DNA from 3 places in the Rahnella sp. PD12R genome. Region 3 is predicted to be linked to each of the others. Evidence: predicted binding sites of a transcription regulator. Region 3 holds the regulator's gene; each other region holds the start of a gene.
The links. Region 3 encodes PurR, which represses purine synthesis genes. Its sites were predicted from a motif close to CANGCAAACGTTTGCNTG; they were not measured.

Region 1: rbsD (D-ribose pyranase) is a predicted target of PurR. The motif match lies at 2,010-2,027, and genes of this name have one in related genera.
Region 2: glyA (serine hydroxymethyltransferase) is a predicted target of PurR. The motif match lies at 2,998-3,015, and genes of this name have one in related genera.

The regions. Positions count from the first base shown of each region.
Region 1 covers NZ_JAHTMS010000005.1:5,190-11,612, forward strand. The annotation lists gene rbsC (ribose ABC transporter permease) at 1-58, opposite strand, end outside; gene rbsA (ribose ABC transporter ATP-binding protein RbsA) at 65-1,570, opposite strand; gene rbsD (D-ribose pyranase) at 1,578-1,997, opposite strand; gene kup (low affinity potassium transporter Kup) at 2,214-4,082, opposite strand; gene ravA (ATPase RavA) at 4,350-5,858, shown strand; gene viaA (ATPase RavA stimulator ViaA) at 5,861-6,423, shown strand, end outside.
Region 2 covers NZ_JAHTMS010000001.1:829,296-835,718, forward strand. The annotation lists gene csiE (stationary phase inducible protein CsiE) at 1-319, shown strand, start outside; gene KWG64_RS03805 (3-phenylpropionate MFS transporter) at 316-1,476, opposite strand; gene glyA (serine hydroxymethyltransferase) at 1,640-2,893, opposite strand; gene hmpA (NO-inducible flavohemoprotein) at 3,294-4,538, shown strand; gene glnB (nitrogen regulatory protein P-II) at 4,615-4,953, opposite strand; gene glrR (two-component system response regulator GlrR) at 5,107-6,423, opposite strand, start outside.
Region 3 covers NZ_JAHTMS010000011.1:45,733-52,155, forward strand. The annotation lists gene punC (purine nucleoside transporter PunC) at 4-1,215, opposite strand; gene punR (DNA-binding transcriptional activator PunR) at 1,352-2,257, shown strand; gene purR (HTH-type transcriptional repressor PurR) at 2,295-3,320, opposite strand; gene KWG64_RS25910 (YnhF family membrane protein) at 3,654-3,743, shown strand; gene KWG64_RS19920 (C40 family peptidase) at 3,909-4,811, opposite strand; gene KWG64_RS19925 (Grx4 family monothiol glutaredoxin) at 5,275-5,616, shown strand; gene rnt (ribonuclease T) at 5,729-6,412, opposite strand.

The DNA of each region.
Region 1 (6,423 bases), on a different contig from region 3:
CCAACAACCACTCTTTACTGATCCAGCGCTTTTTGGCTGGCAATGTCTGAGAACTCATATCTGATTACTCCTGCGTCACGCCGTATTGCTTGCCGACAGCGGCTGCCATCAGCACTTCTTGCGTTGCCTGTTCTATCGGGAATTCACCGCTCAAATGGCCTTCATGCATCACTAAAATCCGGTCGCTCATGCCGATGACTTCCGGCATTTCCGAGGAGACTATAATGATGCTCAGCCCTTCGCGCTTGAACTGGTTAATAAGCTGGTAAATCTCTTTTTTCGCGCCAACATCAACGCCGCGTGTCGGTTCGTCGAGGATCAGAACTTTTGGCCGCGTCATTAATCCGCGGGCAATCGCCACTTTTTGCTGATTCCCGCCGGAAAGCAGGCCAATGGTCTGCATCATTGAAGGCGTTTTGATATTGAAGAGACGGATGAAATCGCCCACAGCCTGTTGCTCATCGGCATGTTTCAAACGCCCGCCGCCGTGGCTGAAATAGCGCAACGCGGTCAGTGACATGTTTTCTTTCACTGACATCCCGAGCACCAAACCATCGCGCTTACGGTCTTCGGAAATGTAGACGATGCCGTTTGCCAGCCCGTCCTGCGGAGAATGTGTGACGATCTCGCGGCCATCCAGCGAAACGTAACCACTTTTACGTGGCAACGCGCCGTAGAGAATTTTCATCAGTTCAGTACGGCCCGCGCCCATCAGTCCGGACACGCCGAGGATTTCGCCGCTGTGAAGTTCAAAGCTGACATTATCCACGCCCGGACCGCATAAATTACGGACCTGCAAACGCAGTGCGCCGCGTTCGTGGTTTATGCGCGGGTACTGCTCTTCGAGACGACGGCCCACCATCATTTCGATCAGCGTATCTTCTTGCAGCTCGCTGACCGGACGTTCGGCAATAAACTGACCGTCGCGGAATACGGTGACGTCATCGCAAATCTCAAAAATCTCTTTCAGGCGGTGGGAGATATACACCACGCCACATCCGGCGGCTTTCAGTTCGCGAATGACGTTAAATAAAGAAGCCGTTTCGGTATCGGTGAGCGCATCCGTCGGCTCATCCATAATGATGACTTTGGATTCAAAGCTCAGCACTTTGGCGATCTCAACCATCTGCTGGTCGCCAATCGATAATTCACCAACCAGCCGGTCGCTTTTGTAACGCAGATTCAGACGCGCCAGCAGTTTATCGGCTTCGGCGTACATCTTCTTCCAGTTGATGCGCCCAAAGCCGTTGACGAACTCACGGCCAAGAAAGATGTTTTCAGCGATAGTCAGCTGTGGGATCAGGTTTAATTCCTGATGGATGATGCCAATCCCCGCTTCCTGAGAAGCTTTAGGGCCATTGAAGGTGGTTTCCTTGCCAAGAAACTGTACTGAGCCGGCATCTTTCTGGTAGATGCCGGTCAGCACTTTCATCATGGTGGACTTGCCCGCGCCGTTTTCTCCCACCAGCGCCATCACACGTCCCGGATAAACGCTGAGCGCCGCGCCGGAAAGTGCTTTTACGCCGGGAAAGGCTTTATCAATCCCTGTCAGTTTCAGCAAAGGTTGCATAAAGGCCTCAGAAGGTTACGCCGGCACACAGAATAACGTTCGCGTAAGGCGAACATTCCCCGCTGCGGATTACAGCCCGACTTTTTTCGCTTTGCGCTTTGAACGCCTCATGACTGACGTAATCCAAAGCAATGGTGTTTCCCTGGTGTTGTTCGAGTTGTGTCAATTGGGCGAGCAACGCTTCATGGAGTTGAGGATTTTTAGTGAGGATTTCCTCGGCGAGGATAGCCCGCTCAACCTGCATCTCGTGTGTCACTACCTCAAAGACTTGTAAAAAGGTGGGGACTCCCTGGGTTAGCGCCAGATCGATGCGTTGGCAAGCTGCTGGCACCGGAAGACCGGCATCGCCAATAACCAGCTGATCGGTATGACCTAACCGGGCAATAACATTTGAGATTTCGGCATTTAATAGCGGTGACTTCTTCATTGTTAACTCCTACAGCGAAACGTTTCGCTCACGGATGAGTTTATGAGACTCGCAGAACTTGGCAATGAAGATGTGATGGAATTGTGATCAACGTCGAAACGTTTCGCTGAACGTTTCGTAAAACGCAGATCAATTTGAGTTAGCGATTAAATAAAGGGAGAAGGCTGAAATAAAACAGGGCACCCGAAGGTGCCCTGTTCACAGCAGAATGGGAAATCAGATTTCCACCTGCGTACCAAGTTCTATCACACGGTTCGGCGGGATCTCAAACTGGTCCGGCGCGCGCAGGGCATTACGGCTCAGCGCCATAAACAGTTTGCCGCGGAAATACAGATACCACGGACGCTTGGTAAGGATCAGCGATTCGTGCGACATAAAGAATGAGGTTTCCATCATCCTGCATGGCAATCCCTCCAGACCACAGCGGTGGAAGACTTCTTCCACATTCGGCGTTTCTTTAAATCCGTAACTCGCGACCACGCGCCAGAATGTCGGAGAAAGCTGCTCAATGGTGACGCGCCGGACGTTATGCACATAAGGCGCATCTTCCGTTCGCAACGTCAGCAGGACAACTCGCTCATGTAACACTTTGTTGTGCTTGAGGTTATGCAGCAGCGCAAACGGGATCACGTTGATGGCGCGCGACATATAAACCGCAGTCCCCGGAACACGAACCGGCGGTGATTTCTCCAGTGATGCAATCATCGCTTCGAGAGAATTCCCGTGCTCGTTCATGCGGCGCATAAGACGAAAACGCTCGCTTTTCCAGGTGGTCATGACGATGAACATGCACAGACCCAGCGTCAGCGGCAGCCAGCCACCGGAGAACAGTTTCGTGGCGTTCGCAGCGAACAGCGGGATATCCATGAACAACAAGGCAATCAGCAAAAGCCCGACCAGGAACGGTTTCCAGTGCCAGTTTTTAAGCGCCACCGTGCAGGAAAGAATGCTGGTCAGCACCATGGTGCCGGTGACGGCAATACCATACGCCGCCGCCAGGTTACTCGAATGCTCAAAGCTGGCGATGACGATCACCACAGCAAAATACAGCAACCAGTTAATCGCAGGAATGTAGATCTGCCCCGCTTCCATTTCGGAGGTGTGAATGATGCGCATCGGCGGTAAATAGCCCAAACGCACAGCCTGACGGGTCAGGGAGAACACACCGGAGATAACAGCCTGAGACGCGATGATGGTCGCCAGCGTCGCCAGAATCAGTAAAGGAATCAGCGCCCAGTCGGGTGCCAGCAGGAAGAACGGGTTTTTGATCGACTCCGGGTTTTTCAGCAGCAACGCGCCCTGACCGAAGTAATTCAGCACCAGAGAAGGCAATACCACGGTAAACCAGGCCAGACGGATCGGGAATTTCCCGAAGTGCCCCATATCGGCATACAACGCTTCTACCCCTGTGATCGACAGAACGACCGCGCCGAGCGCCAGGAAGGAGAAGGATTTATGCTCAATAAAGAAGTTAACCGCCCACATCGGGTTCATGGCGCGCAGCACTTCCGGGTTCTGCATGATGCTGTTCACACCGAGAACCGCCAGCGACAGGAACCACAGCAACATTACCGGTGCAAAGAGTTTGCCCACAATGCCGGTGCCGTGCTTTTGAATAATGAAGAGCAACGTCAGGACAGTAATAGAAAGAGGGACGATATAAGGATCAAGGGCAGGCGCGGCGATTTCCAGACCTTCCATCGCGGAAAGCACTGAGATAGCCGGCGTGATGACCACTTCGCCATAGAAGAAGCTGCCCCCAATCAGGCCGAGGATCACCAGAACGGCGGTGGTACGTGCCGACGTATTTCTGCCAGCCAGAGACATCAGCGTAAGAATACCGCCTTCACCTGCGTTGTCTGCCCGCATCACGTAAGTGAGGTATTTGAGCGAAACAATGAGGATTAACATCCAGAAAATCAGAGAGAGAAAACCAAAAACGACGCTGGGTTCAACGTTGAAACCATAGTGACCAGAAAAGCACTCTCTTAAGGTATAGAGAGGACTGGTACCAATGTCGCCATAGACCACACCAATGGCGGCCAGGGTTACTGCTGGGAGTGACCGTTTATGTTCAGTGCTCATATTTCGTTTCTTTTTTGCTCGAACATCCGTAAGCGATGCGTGCGCTCAGTCTTATGATGCCCACTAAAAGGCGCACAGTATGCACGAATAAATCAGATTGCCTACCCTTAAATGTGCAGCTAAACCGCCATTCAGATGAACGCGGTCACAATTTTGATAATAGAAAATTTTTAGTAATCAACAAGCTATAGCGATAAAAATAAACGTGGCATATCGTCATAAGCCAGTACACTATTCAACAACTAAATGGAAACCGGAAGAGACAGTATGGCGCAATCCCCCCTTCTGGCAGAACGGATAGCCCGTCTTGCTAACGCATTAGAACATGGCCTGTACGAGAGGCAAGATGCCATACGCCTGTGCCTGCTGGCGGCCCTGTGCGGCGAGAGCGTTTTTCTGCTCGGCCCGCCCGGCATCGCGAAAAGCCTGATCGCCCGTCGCCTGAAATTTGCCTTCCGCCATGCGCGTGCTTTTGAATACCTGATGACGCGCTTTTCCACCCCGGAAGAAGTCTTTGGTCCGCTCTCGATTCAGGCCCTGAAAGATGAAGGCCGCTATCTGCGTCTGACCGAAGGTTATCTGCCGGAAGCGGAAATTGTCTTCCTTGATGAGATCTGGAAAGCGGGTCCCGCCATCCTTAATACCTTGCTGACGGCCATCAACGAACGCCGTTTCCGTAATGGCGAGCGCGAAGAACCGATTCCGCTGCGTTTGCTGGTCAGCGCTTCCAACGAATTGCCTGAAGCCGACGGCGGCCTGGAAGCATTGTATGACCGCATGCTGATTCGCCTGTGGCTGGATAAAGTGCAGGATAAGCAGAATTTCCGCTTACTGCTAACCAGCCGTAACAATGAAAGCACCAATCCGGTGGCGGAATCCCTGAGTATCAGCGATGAAGAATACCAACAATGGCAGCCGGAGATCGATAAAGTCAATCTTTCAGACAGTTGCTTTGAACTGGTGTTTCAGCTTCGCCAGCGCCTTGATGCACTCGACACGGCGCCTTATGTTTCTGACCGTCGCTGGAAAAAAGCACTCCGCCTGTTGCAGGCCTGCGCCTTCTTCAGCGGCCGGAATACTATCACCCCGATAGATCTGATTCTGCTGAAAGATTGCCTCTGGCATGACCTGAATACCTATCAGCTGCTGCAAACCCAAATAGAGCAACTGATCACTGAACAGGCTTATCAGCAGCAAACCTTGCTGATGAAAATCCAGCAACTCAATCAGCAATGGATGCAATACCAGCAGCAACAAAGCTCACGCCAGTCGATTAAGCTGAGCAAAAAAGCCGGTATTTTCAGCCGTAAGCCACAATACAGCCTGCCGGATGCGCTCGTTGCCAGCGGAGTGACGCTATTACTGCAAACGCCTTTGCATCTGCACGAGATTAAAGTCACGCATCTGCTTTTTGAACGCAGCGTTCTTGAAGAGTGGATAAATAAAGGTGGTGTTCTGAAAGCCAAACTTAACGGGATTGGTTTTGTTCAAACGATTGATGCCGAAATCGATGATAAGCAGCAATTGCTGGTGCTGGATGTCAGCCGCCAAAGTACGCCGCTGACGCTGCCGGGCAACGAGCACATCGCGGTGCCGGACGAAATGAAAAATACGCTGAATGACCTGACTGCAAAACTCGCTCAGCAAAGACATGAGTTCGGCCAGCAGCAGAACTGCCTGTTTGTTCCCGCGGCGTGGATGGCAAAGATTGAAGCCAGCCTGTTACAGGTTTCTGAACAGCTGCGCCTCCAGCAACAAACCTTCAGCGGCCACTGATCGTGTTTACCCTGGAATCACTGGATCTTCTGCTGGCCATCAGCGAAGGGGAACTGATTGAGGAACTGATCGTCGGGTTACTGGCCGCGCCAGCCCTGGCAGTTTTCTTCGAGAAGTTTCCGCGGCTCAAACGCGCTCTGACCCGGGATCTTCCTGAGTGGAAATTACGCCTGCGTCAGAGGATCCACGAAACCCCGGTGCCCCCGGATCTGGCAAAAGAGTTTTATCTCTATCAGCATTGTCAGCAAACTGATGCCGTGGCGTTTCAGTCAGAGCTGGGCTCCCTGCTTGATGAGCTGGCGCGGCTGAATTCACCGTTTGCGACCGAAGCCCGTACTTTACGGGACAATAATGAAACCTCCCGCACGGCGCAAACCGGTAACAGCTTTCAGACCTTATTCCTCCAGCGCTGGCGCCTGAACCTGACATTCCAGACGGTGAACGTTCATCATCAGTTGCTCGAACAGGAGCAGGAACAGCTTCAGGAAGAATTGCTACAACGTCTCGAGCTGAGCAGCGAGTTGTCTCCTTTATTAGCAGAGAACGATACCGCCGCAGGCCGGTT
Region 2 (6,423 bases), on a different contig from region 3:
GGTGGCGATTACGTTTGGCGCCTGGCTGATGCAGGGCAATGCCTTGCAGGAAAAACAGATTTTGCTGCTGACGCACAACAATCCGCAGCTGGAAGAAGCGGTCGAGCAGCAACTGCGCGAAGCCACGCTGCTGCCGCTCAATATCAAGTATCAGACGCTTGCGGATTTTTATCAGTTCGGCGCGCCGGGCGGCGTGGCGATGATTGTCACGCCTTACGCCATCCGCAGCACCGACGCCGATCCTTTAGTCATCCACACTCAACTGCCGCTGGCGAAAGAGCAGCGAAAACGTATCCGCTCGCTGCTCGAAGCTCCCTAGCTGGCTGTCTCAGCCGGCGCTGAAGGTGTGACATTCGGGCGCAGGAAAATCGCCGGAACCGCCAGCACCGCCATCACCCAGAATAATCCAGCGTGAAGATGCTCGAACAGGAAGCCGGAAACCATCGTCATAATGGCCACTCCGCCGCCCATCGCCAGCGCGGAATAAACCGACTGCAACCGTATCACCTGATCGCGCGGGCGCGAAGCGATGAAGCGCATACCCGCCAGATGGCAAACGGTGAACGTGCCGCAGTGCAAGATCTGGATCACGATCAGCCATGGCAGCGCGGTAAATTCGCCCATCATGCCCCAGCGGACAACACCGCACACCGCGGATAACAACAGCAAGTCCCGCGCCGACCAGCGCCGGAACAGCTGATGGCTGAAGGTAAAGACAAGAACTTCCGCCACCACGCCCAGCGACCATAAATAGCCGATGGTCGTTGAGGAATAGCCGACATCCTGCCAGTAAATCGCGCTGAATCCGTAATACGCCGCGTGCGCGCCCTGCAATAACGTGACGCACAGCAGGAACCGCCAGACCGGCGTTTCGCCCAGTAACGCTTTCCACGAAATGGTCGGCGCTCCGCTTTCGCGCGGTTCCCCCACCGGCTTAACACTCGGGCGCAATAGCATGCCGAGCAGCATCGCCGCGATGCCCGCCGTCAGCGTATACAAAATCGCGTTATGGCCGTAAACCTCAACCAGCTTGCCGGTGACCGCAGAACCGATGACGAACGCAATCGATCCCCAGACGCGTACTTTGCCGTAATCCATATTGATCTGGCGTTGCAGCGTCCCCGCTAATGCATCCGTCAGCGGCACTAACGGCCCGAAGAATAAGCTAAAACCGGCAATGTTGATCATCAGCCATGCCCAACCGTTGCCAAACCAGAACCCGACGGCAAACGCCAGCGTGAGCAACGCAAGAATACGCAACCCGGTAATGAGATGAGACGGGTCTTTAATCGACGGAGAAATAATTAACGTGCCGAGAAAGCGGGCGACTAAACCGGCACCGAGCAACAGGCCGATGCTTTCGGAGGAAATCCCCTCGCCTTTTAGCCATAAGCCCCAGAAGGGAAGAAAAATGCCGTAACTGAAAAAATAGGTGAAATAACTGAGTGCAAGCCAGCGCGTGGAACGCAATTCCATAAATCCTCCGGTGTGAGGCCAATACTTTGACAAAGCTCACAATCGCTAGCAATCCGCAGACAAATTCTGACTTCCATAATGTCTGCCAGCTCACAAATTCTGATACATGCCCATAAAAAAACCCGCCGGAGCGGGTTTTAGCAGCTTAACGGCTCCGCAAATATTATGCGTAAACCGGGAAGCGTGCACAGATATCGAGAACTTTCTGTTTAACGCGTTCGATAGTCGCTTCGTCGTTCACGTTGTCCAGCACGTCACAGATCCAGCCAGCCAGTTCACGGACTTCAGCTTCTTTGAAGCCGCGACGGGTAACAGCAGGCGTACCGATACGTACACCAGAAGTGACAAACGGGCTCTTCGGATCGTTTGGCACACTGTTCTTGTTCACGGTGATGTTCGCGCGGCCCAGAGCAGCATCGGCTTCTTTACCGGTCAGGTTTTTATCGACCAGATCCATCAGGAACAGGTGGTTGTGCGTACCGCCGGAAACCACTTTGTAGCCACGATCCAGAACCACAGCAACCATCGCCTGCGCGTTTTTAGCAACCTGTTGCTGGTACGCTTTGAACTCAGGTTCCATCGCTTCTTTCAGTGCTACCGCTTTACCGGCAATCACGTGCATCAGCGGGCCACCCTGGCCGCCAGGGAAGACGGCGGAGTTCAGTTTTTTGTAGAACTCTTCGCTGCCGCCTTTCGCCAGGATCAGACCGCCGCGTGGGCCAGCCAGCGTTTTGTGCGTAGTGGTCGTGACGATGTGTGCATGTGGAACCGGGTTCGGGTAAACGCCCGCAGCAATCAGACCGGCAACGTGTGCCATGTCGACGAAGAAGTACGCGCCAACACTGTCTGCGATTTCGCGCATTTTTGCCCAGTCAACGATACCGGAGAAGGCTGAGAAGCCGCCGATGATCATTTTTGGTTTGTGTGTTTCGGCCTGACGTTTAACGTCGTCATAGTCGATGTCGCCGCTTTCGTCGATGCCGTAAGGCACCACGTTATACAGTTTACCGGACAGGTTGACCGGCGAACCGTGCGTCAGGTGACCGCCGTGCCCGAGGTTCATCCCCAAAATGGTGTCGCCCGGTTGCAGCAATGCGGTGTAAACCGCGAAGTTAGCCTGTGAGCCGGAATGTGGCTGAACGTTAGCGAAATCAGCACCGAACAATTCTTTTGCACGGTCGATAGCCAGTTGTTCAACGATGTCGACGTACTCACAACCACCGTAATAACGTTTGCCCGGATAGCCTTCGGCATATTTGTTGGTCAGCTGCGAACCCTGAGCCTGCATAACGCGCGGGCTGGTGTAGTTTTCTGACGCAATCAGCTCGATATGTTCTTCCTGGCGAACAACTTCTTTTTCCATTGCTGCCCACAGCTCAGCATCATAATCGGCAATGTTCATTTCACGCTTTAACATCCGCATCTCCTGACTCAACAAACTAAAAATAAACGCCCCTTCCGGGTTCTGCGCAACAGTGTAAATGTTTAGGCCGCCTTCGGATAGGGTCAGTTTCAGGTTTTTAAGCAAACGATTGGCTCCAGATGCAGCAAGGCTTTGATCTGCGAACCTCTGCCCATAATCAAGGGAATTTTATTCACCTGAACATGGTCAAATTTCAGCTTTGTGAGATACCGCTCACCGGAAAATAGCCCTACCCCTTAAGGGGGTGTTTACAGAAATTGTGGGTTTATATAAGATGCATTTAAAATGCATGTTATTATTTTTCATTCTAAATAGCCTCAAAGTCATTGGAGCTGCGGCAAGGCGGCAATCGAAAGAATTCCGATGAGCTGACCTGAGTCAGTAATTCGGATTCCTGAGGGCAGCTAACGCAGCAGCAGTTTCAAGGACGAAGAGGAAGGAGTTCACTATGCTAGATGCACAAACTATCGCAACCGTTAAATCCACCATTCCTTTGCTCGCGGCAACCGGCCCGAAACTGACGGCTCACTTCTACGATCGCATGTTCGCACACAATCCCGAGCTTAAAGACATCTTCAATATGAGCAACCAGCGCAATGGCGATCAGCGTCAGGCGCTGTTTGATGCCATCTGCGCTTATGCGGCGAATCTCGAAAATCTGGCGGCGCTTTTACCCGCGGTGGAACGTATCGCTCAGAAACACACCAGTTTTATCATTCAGCCGGAACAGTACAACATTGTCGGTGAACACCTGCTGGCAACGCTGGATGAAATGTTCAGTCCGGGTCAGGAAGTGCTGGATGCGTGGGGCAAAGCCTACGGCGTGTTGGCGGGCGTATTTATCAATCGTGAAGCAGAAATCTATAAAGAAAGCGCCGAAAAAACCGGTGGCTGGAGCGGCACCCGTGAATTCCGCATTGTGGAAAAACAGCCGCAAAGCGAACTGATCACCTCTTTCCTGCTGGAACCCGCTGATGGCAAGCCGGTGGCAGATTTCCAGCCGGGGCAATATCTGGCGGTCTATATCCGCGATGCTTCCCTGGAAAATCAGGAAATCCGTCAGTATTCCCTGACACAGGCACCGAACGGCAAAACGTACCGTATCGCGATTAAACGTGAAGGTCAGGGCGCGGTTTCTAATTTCCTGCATAACTTTGCGCTGCCGGGCGACATTATTCACCTCGCCGCGCCGCACGGTGATTTCTTCATGGATGTCAGCGAAACCACGCCGGTCTCGCTGATTTCCGCCGGTGTTGGTCAGACGCCGATGTTAGGCATGCTCAACACGCTGGCGCAGCGCGGCCATAACGCGCCGGTTCAGTGGCTGCACGCCGCCGAAAATGGCGCGGTTCATGCGTTTGCCGGTGAAGTGAAAGATGCGCAAGCGCATCTGCCGCAGCTGGAAAGCCATGTCTGGTATAACCAGCCGCAGGAAAGCGATTTACCGGGAGAAGATTTCGAGTTTCAGGGCTTGATGGATCTGAGTAAAGTCAGCGATAAAATCAGTAATCCGGCGATGCACTTCTACCTGTGCGGGCCGGTGGGCTTCATGCAGTTTGCCGCAAAACAACTGCTGGCACTAGACATTGCCGAAGCCAACATTCACTACGAATGTTTCGGCCCGCATAAAGTCATCTGACGTTGAGAATACCCGTGCTGAAAAGCAAAAAGGCTGACGCAATGTCAGCCTTTTCTGTTTCAGACTCTGAATGAAATCAGATAGCCTCTTCGTCCTGCTCGCCGGTGCGGATGCGGACTACGCGCGCCACGTCGAACACGAAGATTTTGCCGTCGCCGATTTTGCCGGTCTGCGCGGTGGTCATGATAGTTTCAACACAGGTATCCACGATGTCATCTGCCACAACAATCTCGATTTTTACTTTTGGCAGGAAATCGACCATGTATTCCGCACCACGGTACAGTTCGGTATGACCTTTCTGACGGCCAAAACCCTTCACTTCGGTCACGGTCATCCCGGTGATCCCAACTTCAGCCAGTGCTTCGCGGACGTCGTCGAGTTTGAATGGCTTGATAATCGCATCAATCTTTTTCATGGCGGACCCTTATAATCATTCGTTTGCTCTCCGCCTTCCTGAGCGGCAGCATGGTTCACAGTCTGGTTTCGGATGCCGGAGCATGCGAAGGCGCTAAAGGTATCATAGTTCAGCGGCAGGAATGTACCCGATGCCGCTGAAAGTAAATTCCCGTTACTCTTTAAAATCCGTGGCTTCCAGCTCATGGCGGGAAAGCAACTTGTAAAATTCGGTGCGGTTACGCCCGGCGATACGCGCCGCCTGCGTCACATTGCCTTTGGTTATCTGCAAAAGCTTACGCAAATAATTCAGCTCGAACTGGTTTCGCGCATCGGCAAAGGTCGGCAGCGCGGTGTTCTCGCCTTCCAGCGCCTGCTGCACCAGCGCTTCGCTGATGACCGGCGCAGAGGTCAGCGCCACACATTGCTCAATCACGTTCACCAGCTGGCGCACATTGCCCGGCCAGCTCGCCGCCATCAGCCGTTTTAGCGCATCGGTGGAAAAACTGCGGACAAACGGCTTGTGCCGCTGCGCTGCCACGCGAAGCAGATGGTTTGCCAGCAGCGGAATGTCTTCCGCCCTTTCGCTCAGCGCCGGCAATTTCAGGCTCACGACATTCAGACGATAAAACAGATCTTCGCGGAACTCGCCTTTTTCCATCGCTTTGGGCAAATCACGGTGCGTGGCAGAAATAATCCGCACATCGACGTCGATATCCTGATTGCTGCCCAGCGGACGAACTTTGCGCTCTTGCAAAACACGCAACAGTTTGACCTGCAATGACAGCGGCATGTCGCCGATTTCATCGAGGAACAACGTTCCGCCGTTCGCCGCCTGGAACAGCCCTTCACGGCTGCTGACCGCACCGGTAAACGCGCCTTTGGCGTGGCCGAATAATTCAGATTCCAGCAACTGTTCCGGCAACGCGCCGCAGTTAATGGCGATAAACGCATTCTTTCCGCGCGGGCTGGCACCGTGGATTGCCTGCGCCAGCACTTCTTTGCCCGTGCCGCTCTGGCCGTTAATCAGCACGCTGACGTCAGACTGCGCGACCATATTGGCCTGTTCCAGCAAACGCAACATCAGCGGGCTGCGGGTCACAATCGACTCGCGCCAGCTTTCATCCACCGACGGACTGGACTGCGCCAGCGCTTCATCAATGGCTTTATACAGCGCATCGCGATCGACCGGTTTGGTGAGAAACCCGAAAACGCCCTGCTGCGTGGCGGCAACCGCGTCGGGAATTGAGCCGTGCGCCGTCAGAATAATGACCGGCATTCCCGGCTGAAATTTCTGGATTTCAGCAAAAAGCGCCATGCCATCCATTTCATCCATGCGTAAATCGCTCAGCACCAGATCGATTCGTTCACGGTGCAATACGCGCAGCGCTTCGGCCCCGCTTTCGGCGGTTGTGACACGAAAACCTTCACTGGTCAGACGCATGCCCAACAGTTTTAACAGGCTGGGATCATCGTCCACCAGCAATAAACT
Region 3 (6,423 bases):
CTATTAATTCGCATGCCGTGCCTGCTGTTTCTGCTCCGGTTCCTGTTCACCAGATTGCCCTTCTTCCTGACGCTGTGACAGCCAGCGGCCTAAAACTACCAACAGTAGTGTAGACAGCATCGTGGTGACTGTCGCCATGAGTGGTTGCACAATAAATGCGGAAACCAGCAAACTCGCGAGGAAACACAGACCCAACTGCAGGGTATTTTGCAACGCCGCGGCCTTACCTGTATTAGCAGGAAATGGCATTAATGCATTTGCGACAACAATGGGATAAATCGCGCCATTCACCAAAGCCATCAGACAGAACGGAATTAACAGACTCACCAGCCCCGCATCAGTAAATATAGCCACGCCGAACAGACCCGCCACACTGATGCCATAACCTGCCAGCAGCCACGGCAGGACCTTATTCCCATCCGTTTTGCTGATCAGCACACGACATCCAAAACCGCCCAGTAGGAAAGCAATAGTCTGCGGGACGTAGCTCAGGCCAATCACGCCCGGGGAATATCCCATGTCGCTGAGAATAAACGGGGAACCGGTCAGCCACGCAAAAAAGCCAGCAGAGCAGGCGGCATAAATCATCACGTTACCGCTGTAAACCCGCGAAGCGAGAAGCTTTGCGAAACCGGCTTTATCAGCAGGAGCATGAGCCTTTGGCGCATTTTCACGCAGTGTGAACGTGGTGATAAGTAAGATAGCTGCCACAGCGGTCAGCAGAACGAAAATCGCTTCCCAGTCAAAATGGTTGAGAACCCAGGCGCCCAGTAAAGGTGCCAGAGCAGGGGAAAGCGCAACCAGCGGCATGATGCTGGCAAAGGTTTTTTTAGCAACATCGGCAGAAAAGCGATCCACCACCAGCGCCTGCCAGGTGACGGCGGCGGCGCAGACGCCGACAGCTTGCAGAAAACGCAGAGCCAGCAGGGCGCGGACATTCTCAACCCACAGCACGCCCAGACAACCGACAACAAAGAGCGCCAAGCCAATCAGCAATACCGGTTTGCGGCCAATCTTGTCGGACAGTGGCCCCCACAACAGCTGGCCGATGGCAAATCCGCCAAGGAAAATACTCAGGCTGGCACTGATCATCCCCGGGCTGGTCATCAGGCTGGTTTGCATTGCACTGAAGGCCGGAAGGTACATATCTGTCGCTAAAAAGCCAAGCATGCTCAGCCCGGCAAGATAGAGCATAAATCCAAGTGAGGGTTTCATTATTGTCTCTTTAATTTATTTATTGCAGATGATTTGACGCGGAAATCGTATCGGATGCGGAGTTTAACGCTTTGATAACAGGCTTGTGAAACGCTAATATTTGCAATCTGCTATCAAAAATATTGAAGGCTAAACGATGTGGTCAGAATATGCTCTTGAAGTGGTCGATGCTGTCGCCCGAACAGGCAGTTTCAGCGCTGCTGCGCAGGACTTGCACCGGGTTCCTTCTGCCATCAGCTACACCGTTCGTCAGCTTGAACAGTGGCTGGCTGTTCCGTTGTTTGAACGCAGACACCGCGACGTTGTTCTGACTCCTGCCGGTAAAGTTTTTGTCGATGAAGCACGCGTTCTGACAAAAAAAATGATAGCGACCCGCCGCCAGTGTCAGCAGGTCGCCAACGGCTGGCGCGGAGAATTACGGGTGGCCGTTGACCGTATCGTTAGACCCGCGCGGACGCGGCGGCTGGTGCTGGATTTCTATCGCCATTTCCCGGATACCGAACTCATCATTCATTCTGAAGTCTTTAACGGTGTCTGGGACGCGCTGGTAGACGGGCGGGCGGATGTCGCCATCGGCGCGACGCGGGCGATCCCCGTCGGAGGACGGTTCAATTTCCGCGATATGGGTTTTATGGACTGGCATTGTGTGGTCAGCGCACAACATCCGCTGGCGCAGACGTCGGGAACACTGAGTGACGATCAGTTACGGCCTTATCCGGCGCTTTGCCTGGAAGATACATCGCGGACATTGCCGAAACGCGATACCTGGACGCTGGATAACCAGCGGCGGCTGGTGGTTCCCGACTGGACGTGTGCGCTGGAATGTCTGAATGAAGGTTTATGCGTAGGCATGATGCCGGTTCACCGCGTGACGCCCTGGATTGAACAGCAGAAATTGCAGGTTCTGTCGCTGGAAAATACATTTCCGGACAGCCCGTGCTGCCTGACGTGGGATCAGAGCAATCCGTCGCCTTCGCTGGCGTGGCTGCTGGAATACATGGGCGATACGGAAACGATGAACCGGGAATGGTTGCGCGACTGACAAAAAAAACGCCTGCGGCACAGGCGTTTAATGAAAGTTAACGGCGGTAATCGCGGTACGGGCCGTCGGCCACGGAACGGCGCTCAACCAGTTTCGGATGCACTTCAATGGTCTGCGACTCTTCGCGTTTGCTGATAATTCTGTCCAGCAGCATGGTAAATGCCATTTCGCCCAGACGTTCTTTTGGCTGATGAACTGTCGTCAGTGCCGGCGAGAAATAGCGCGCATTACGCACGTTGTCATAGCCAATCACGGAAATATCCTGCGGTACGCGCAGGCCCAGTTCATCGGCGGCACAAATTGCGCCCATTGCCATCACGTCGCCGCCACAGAATACGGCCGTCGGACGGTTTTTCTGCATCAGAATTTTGTGCATGGCCTGATAGCCCGATTCCGGCTCAAAGTCGCCCTGAACGACCCATTCTTCACGAAGAGGAATATTGGCTTCCGTCAGTGCTTTCACGAAGCCCTGGAAACGGCCGCCGCCGGTGTTTCGCGCCAGCTGCCCCGGGATCACGCCGATATCACGATGACCACGTTCAATCAGATAACGTCCGGCCATATAACCGCCTTCGAACGCGTTATCGATAATGCTGTCGGTGAAATTCTTACGCGCTTCGCCCCAGTCCATCACAACCATCGGGATGGAGCGGTATTCTTCAAGCATGTTCAGCAATTCGTCCGGATATTCCGCGCACATCACCAGTAAACCGTCGACGCGCTTTTGCGCCAGCATTTGCAGGTAGGCCTGTTGCTTCTCCAGATTATTGTGCGAGTTACACAAAATCAGCGTATAGCCTTTTGAGAAACAGCTGTTTTCCACGGCCTCAATCACTTCGGCGAAGTAGGGCGCTTCACTGGACGTTGCCAGCAGGCCGATAGTTTTAGTGTTATTGACCTTCAGGCTGCGTGCCACGGCGCTGGGAGAATAGTGTAACTCTTTGATTGCAAGGAGAACCGCGGCTCGGGTTTCTTCGGCGACGAAACGGGTTTTATTGATGACGTGCGACACGGTTGTGGTGGAAACGCCAGCGCGCTTTGCGACATCTTTAATCGTTGCCATGTAAAAAATGACTCCTGTGCTCACGTGTTTCAGCACGTTAGCATTATGTTAATCGTTTGCTTGCGTGGATTTAACTGCTGACTTCGAAAAGGGCAGTGAAATCGTTGGGTGGATTCTTCAGAGTGAGGCGTGAAATGCTCTCGGGTGAAATCGACCGGCACACAGGCGTGGTAACCGACAATTTTCACTTATAATGCAGGAAAGTGGAAGTAAAATTGTCATGAACCTGTTGTCATTCAGCACAAGATTTTAAATGCGAATTGTGAGAAAATGCGTTGGCACACATTTAGTGTGGCTAAACGAACGCCACAATTTGATCCGTAAGGGGGTTTGATGGACAGCAACCTGAAATTTTCTTTGATCACTACGGTCTGCGCTTTGCTCGTGATTATTGCTTTCAGCTTCACCGCAGTGATGAACTGATTTGCGTGAAAGCCGCAATAAAAAAGGGCGATTACCTATAACAGGAATCGCCCTTTTCAATTTTACGCAGTCACCCGTTCCGCCGATACTCTTCCCTGCAGAAACTCTTCGTTAAATGCTATTCAATGGCTGATTAGCGAAACTTCAGACTTAACGAATTGTTTATTATCGGATCGTCTTAGGGGTCATTACCCGACGTGCGCCTACATAATGATCTTGCCAGTAATCGTCACCCAGTGAGGTGATCTTAATGTCTTCGCCGGTGCGCGGTGACTGGATAAACTTCCCGTTTCCTACGTAAACACCGACATGGTCTGCGGCGCCTCGGTTATTAATCCGGAAGAAAACCAGATCGCCGGATTCTAATTCACCCCGTTTGACCGGAGCCGCATCGCGCAAGTGGTACATTTCATTCGCTGTGCGGGGCATTTTAATGCGGATCAAATCTTTGTATGCGTAGTAAACCAGTCCGCTGCAGTCGAAACCTGTATTCGGTGACGTTCCGCCCCAGCGGTAAGGTTTGCCGACCTGGTGCATCAGTTTGGTCATCGCAGTTTGTTGTGCGTGCTGATAACGTTTCTTGTGTGTGGCGCTGAGCGTTATCGGTTTACTGTCTTCTTCACGTAACTTTTTGCCTTTGCGGTGGCGGCCATACGCTTCTTTTTTACTGGCCTTTTCACTGCTGTTTTTAGCGAGAGAGCGGGTTTTCGTTTGCTTCCCTGCTTTCGCCTCGGCCCGTGTTGTCTTGAGTGTTTTTTCTTTTTTACTCTCGGCCCGCGTCGTTTTTACTGTTTTTTCAGAAGACGTCTTTCGCTTAACCAGTTCAGTGCTTTTGACTTTCTTCTTCGAATTTTTTTCCTGAGTTTTAGGTTCTGAAACCGGCGCGACTTTGGTTTTCTTGCTGGTTTTCGCGGCTGCCGTTTTTCGCTTTCGGCGTTCTTCAGGCGTGACCTGGTTAACATGACTCTTTCGCTGGTCGGCCGCGACACGAGTCTGTGGCGACGCATGAGCCATATTCAGAAACAGCTGGGTAAAGAGCAGCACAAAAAGCGTGAACAGTAAGCGCATAGCTTCGTTACCATGAGTGGTAGGGTTAAACATCAGGGATGTCAGAGTATTGCCTAAAAGAACGAGACAAAAAAGCACGAATTGCCTCGATTCTAGATCATATTGTGAGAAAAAGTTAATAGCTTTTTTTATGTCGAAATAACCGCCATTTTTAGTCAAAAAAATAACCACTTTTCATCATGTTATTATTTAAGTTAAAGAATGGGATTTTGCAAATCTGACATTATCGTGGAACGGCAAAAATGTTATTCTCGATGAATCTTTAAATATGTGAGCCTTAACGCAAGCGCTGAAGATTGTTTAGGAAAATGCCAGTATTGAGAAAGACCCCACAAAAATTGGCGTTTTTATCTGGTGGCAGCCATCGTTACAATAGAAAGCATTGTGATTGCGCACCGTCTCTGTGTGCTGCGCGTGAAGAGTAATGACCGTGACAGCCTGTACCGGCTTGAGGAAGCAAGAAATGACCACTCCAACGATTGAAAAAATTCAGAAGCAAGTTTCTGAAAACCCGATTCTGCTGTACATGAAAGGTTCTCCAAAACTGCCAAGCTGCGGTTTCTCTGCACAGGCCGTTCAGGCGCTGTCTGCGTGCGGCGAGCGTTTCGCTTACGTTGATATCCTGCAGAACCCGGATATCCGTGCTGAGATGCCAAAATTTGCAAACTGGCCAACGTTCCCGCAGCTGTGGGTTGATGGTGAACTGGTTGGCGGCTGCGACATCGTGGTTGAGATGTTCCAGCGCGGTGAACTGCAACAGCTGATCAAAGAAACGGCTGAGAAATACAAATCCTCTGAAGAGTAATTCAGGGCGATTCAGAAGTACCGGCAGCCTGACCCGGGGTTACCGGTAAAAAAAGAGCGACATTATGTCGCTCTTTTTATTTGTCCTTCCGACCGCATGAAAGCCGCGAAAATTATTGCTGATTCTCTTCCGGCGCTTCTTCCGCTTCGTTTTCATCCGCAGAAAGTGCCAGCGGCCAGCCGCCGAGACGTTTCCAGCGATTCACCAGCTCGCAGAACAGTTCTGCTGTGCGTTCAGTGTCGTACAGGGCGGAGTGTGCCTGACTGCTGTCAAACACAATACCTGCGCTGATACAGGCCTTCGCCAGCACGGTTTGCCCGAGCACCAGCCCGCTTAACGCGGCGGTATCAAAGGTGGCAAACGGATGGAAAGGATTGCGTTTTAGCCCCGCGCGTTCGGCGGCGGCCATCAGGAAACTGTGGTCGAAATTGGCGTTATGCGCCACGATAATCGCCCGGTTGCAGTTCTGCTCTTTCATCCCTTTGCGGATAACTTTGAAAATCTCATGTAGCGCTTCGTATTCGCTGACCGCACCGCGCAAAGGGTTGGTCGGATCGATACCGTTAAAAGCCAAAGCTTCCGGCACCAGCACCGAGCCTTCGAAAGGCTCGACGTGGAAATGCACGGTCTCGTCGCTTTGCAGCCAGCCGTCCTCATCCATTTTCAGCGTGATTGCGGCAATTTCCAGCAGCGCATCAGTTTTGGCATTAAATCCGGCGGTTTCCACATCAATCACCACGGGATAAAAACCACGAAAACGACCTTTCAGGGCGTTAATGTCACTATTCTCGGCCATTAGCTTCTTAA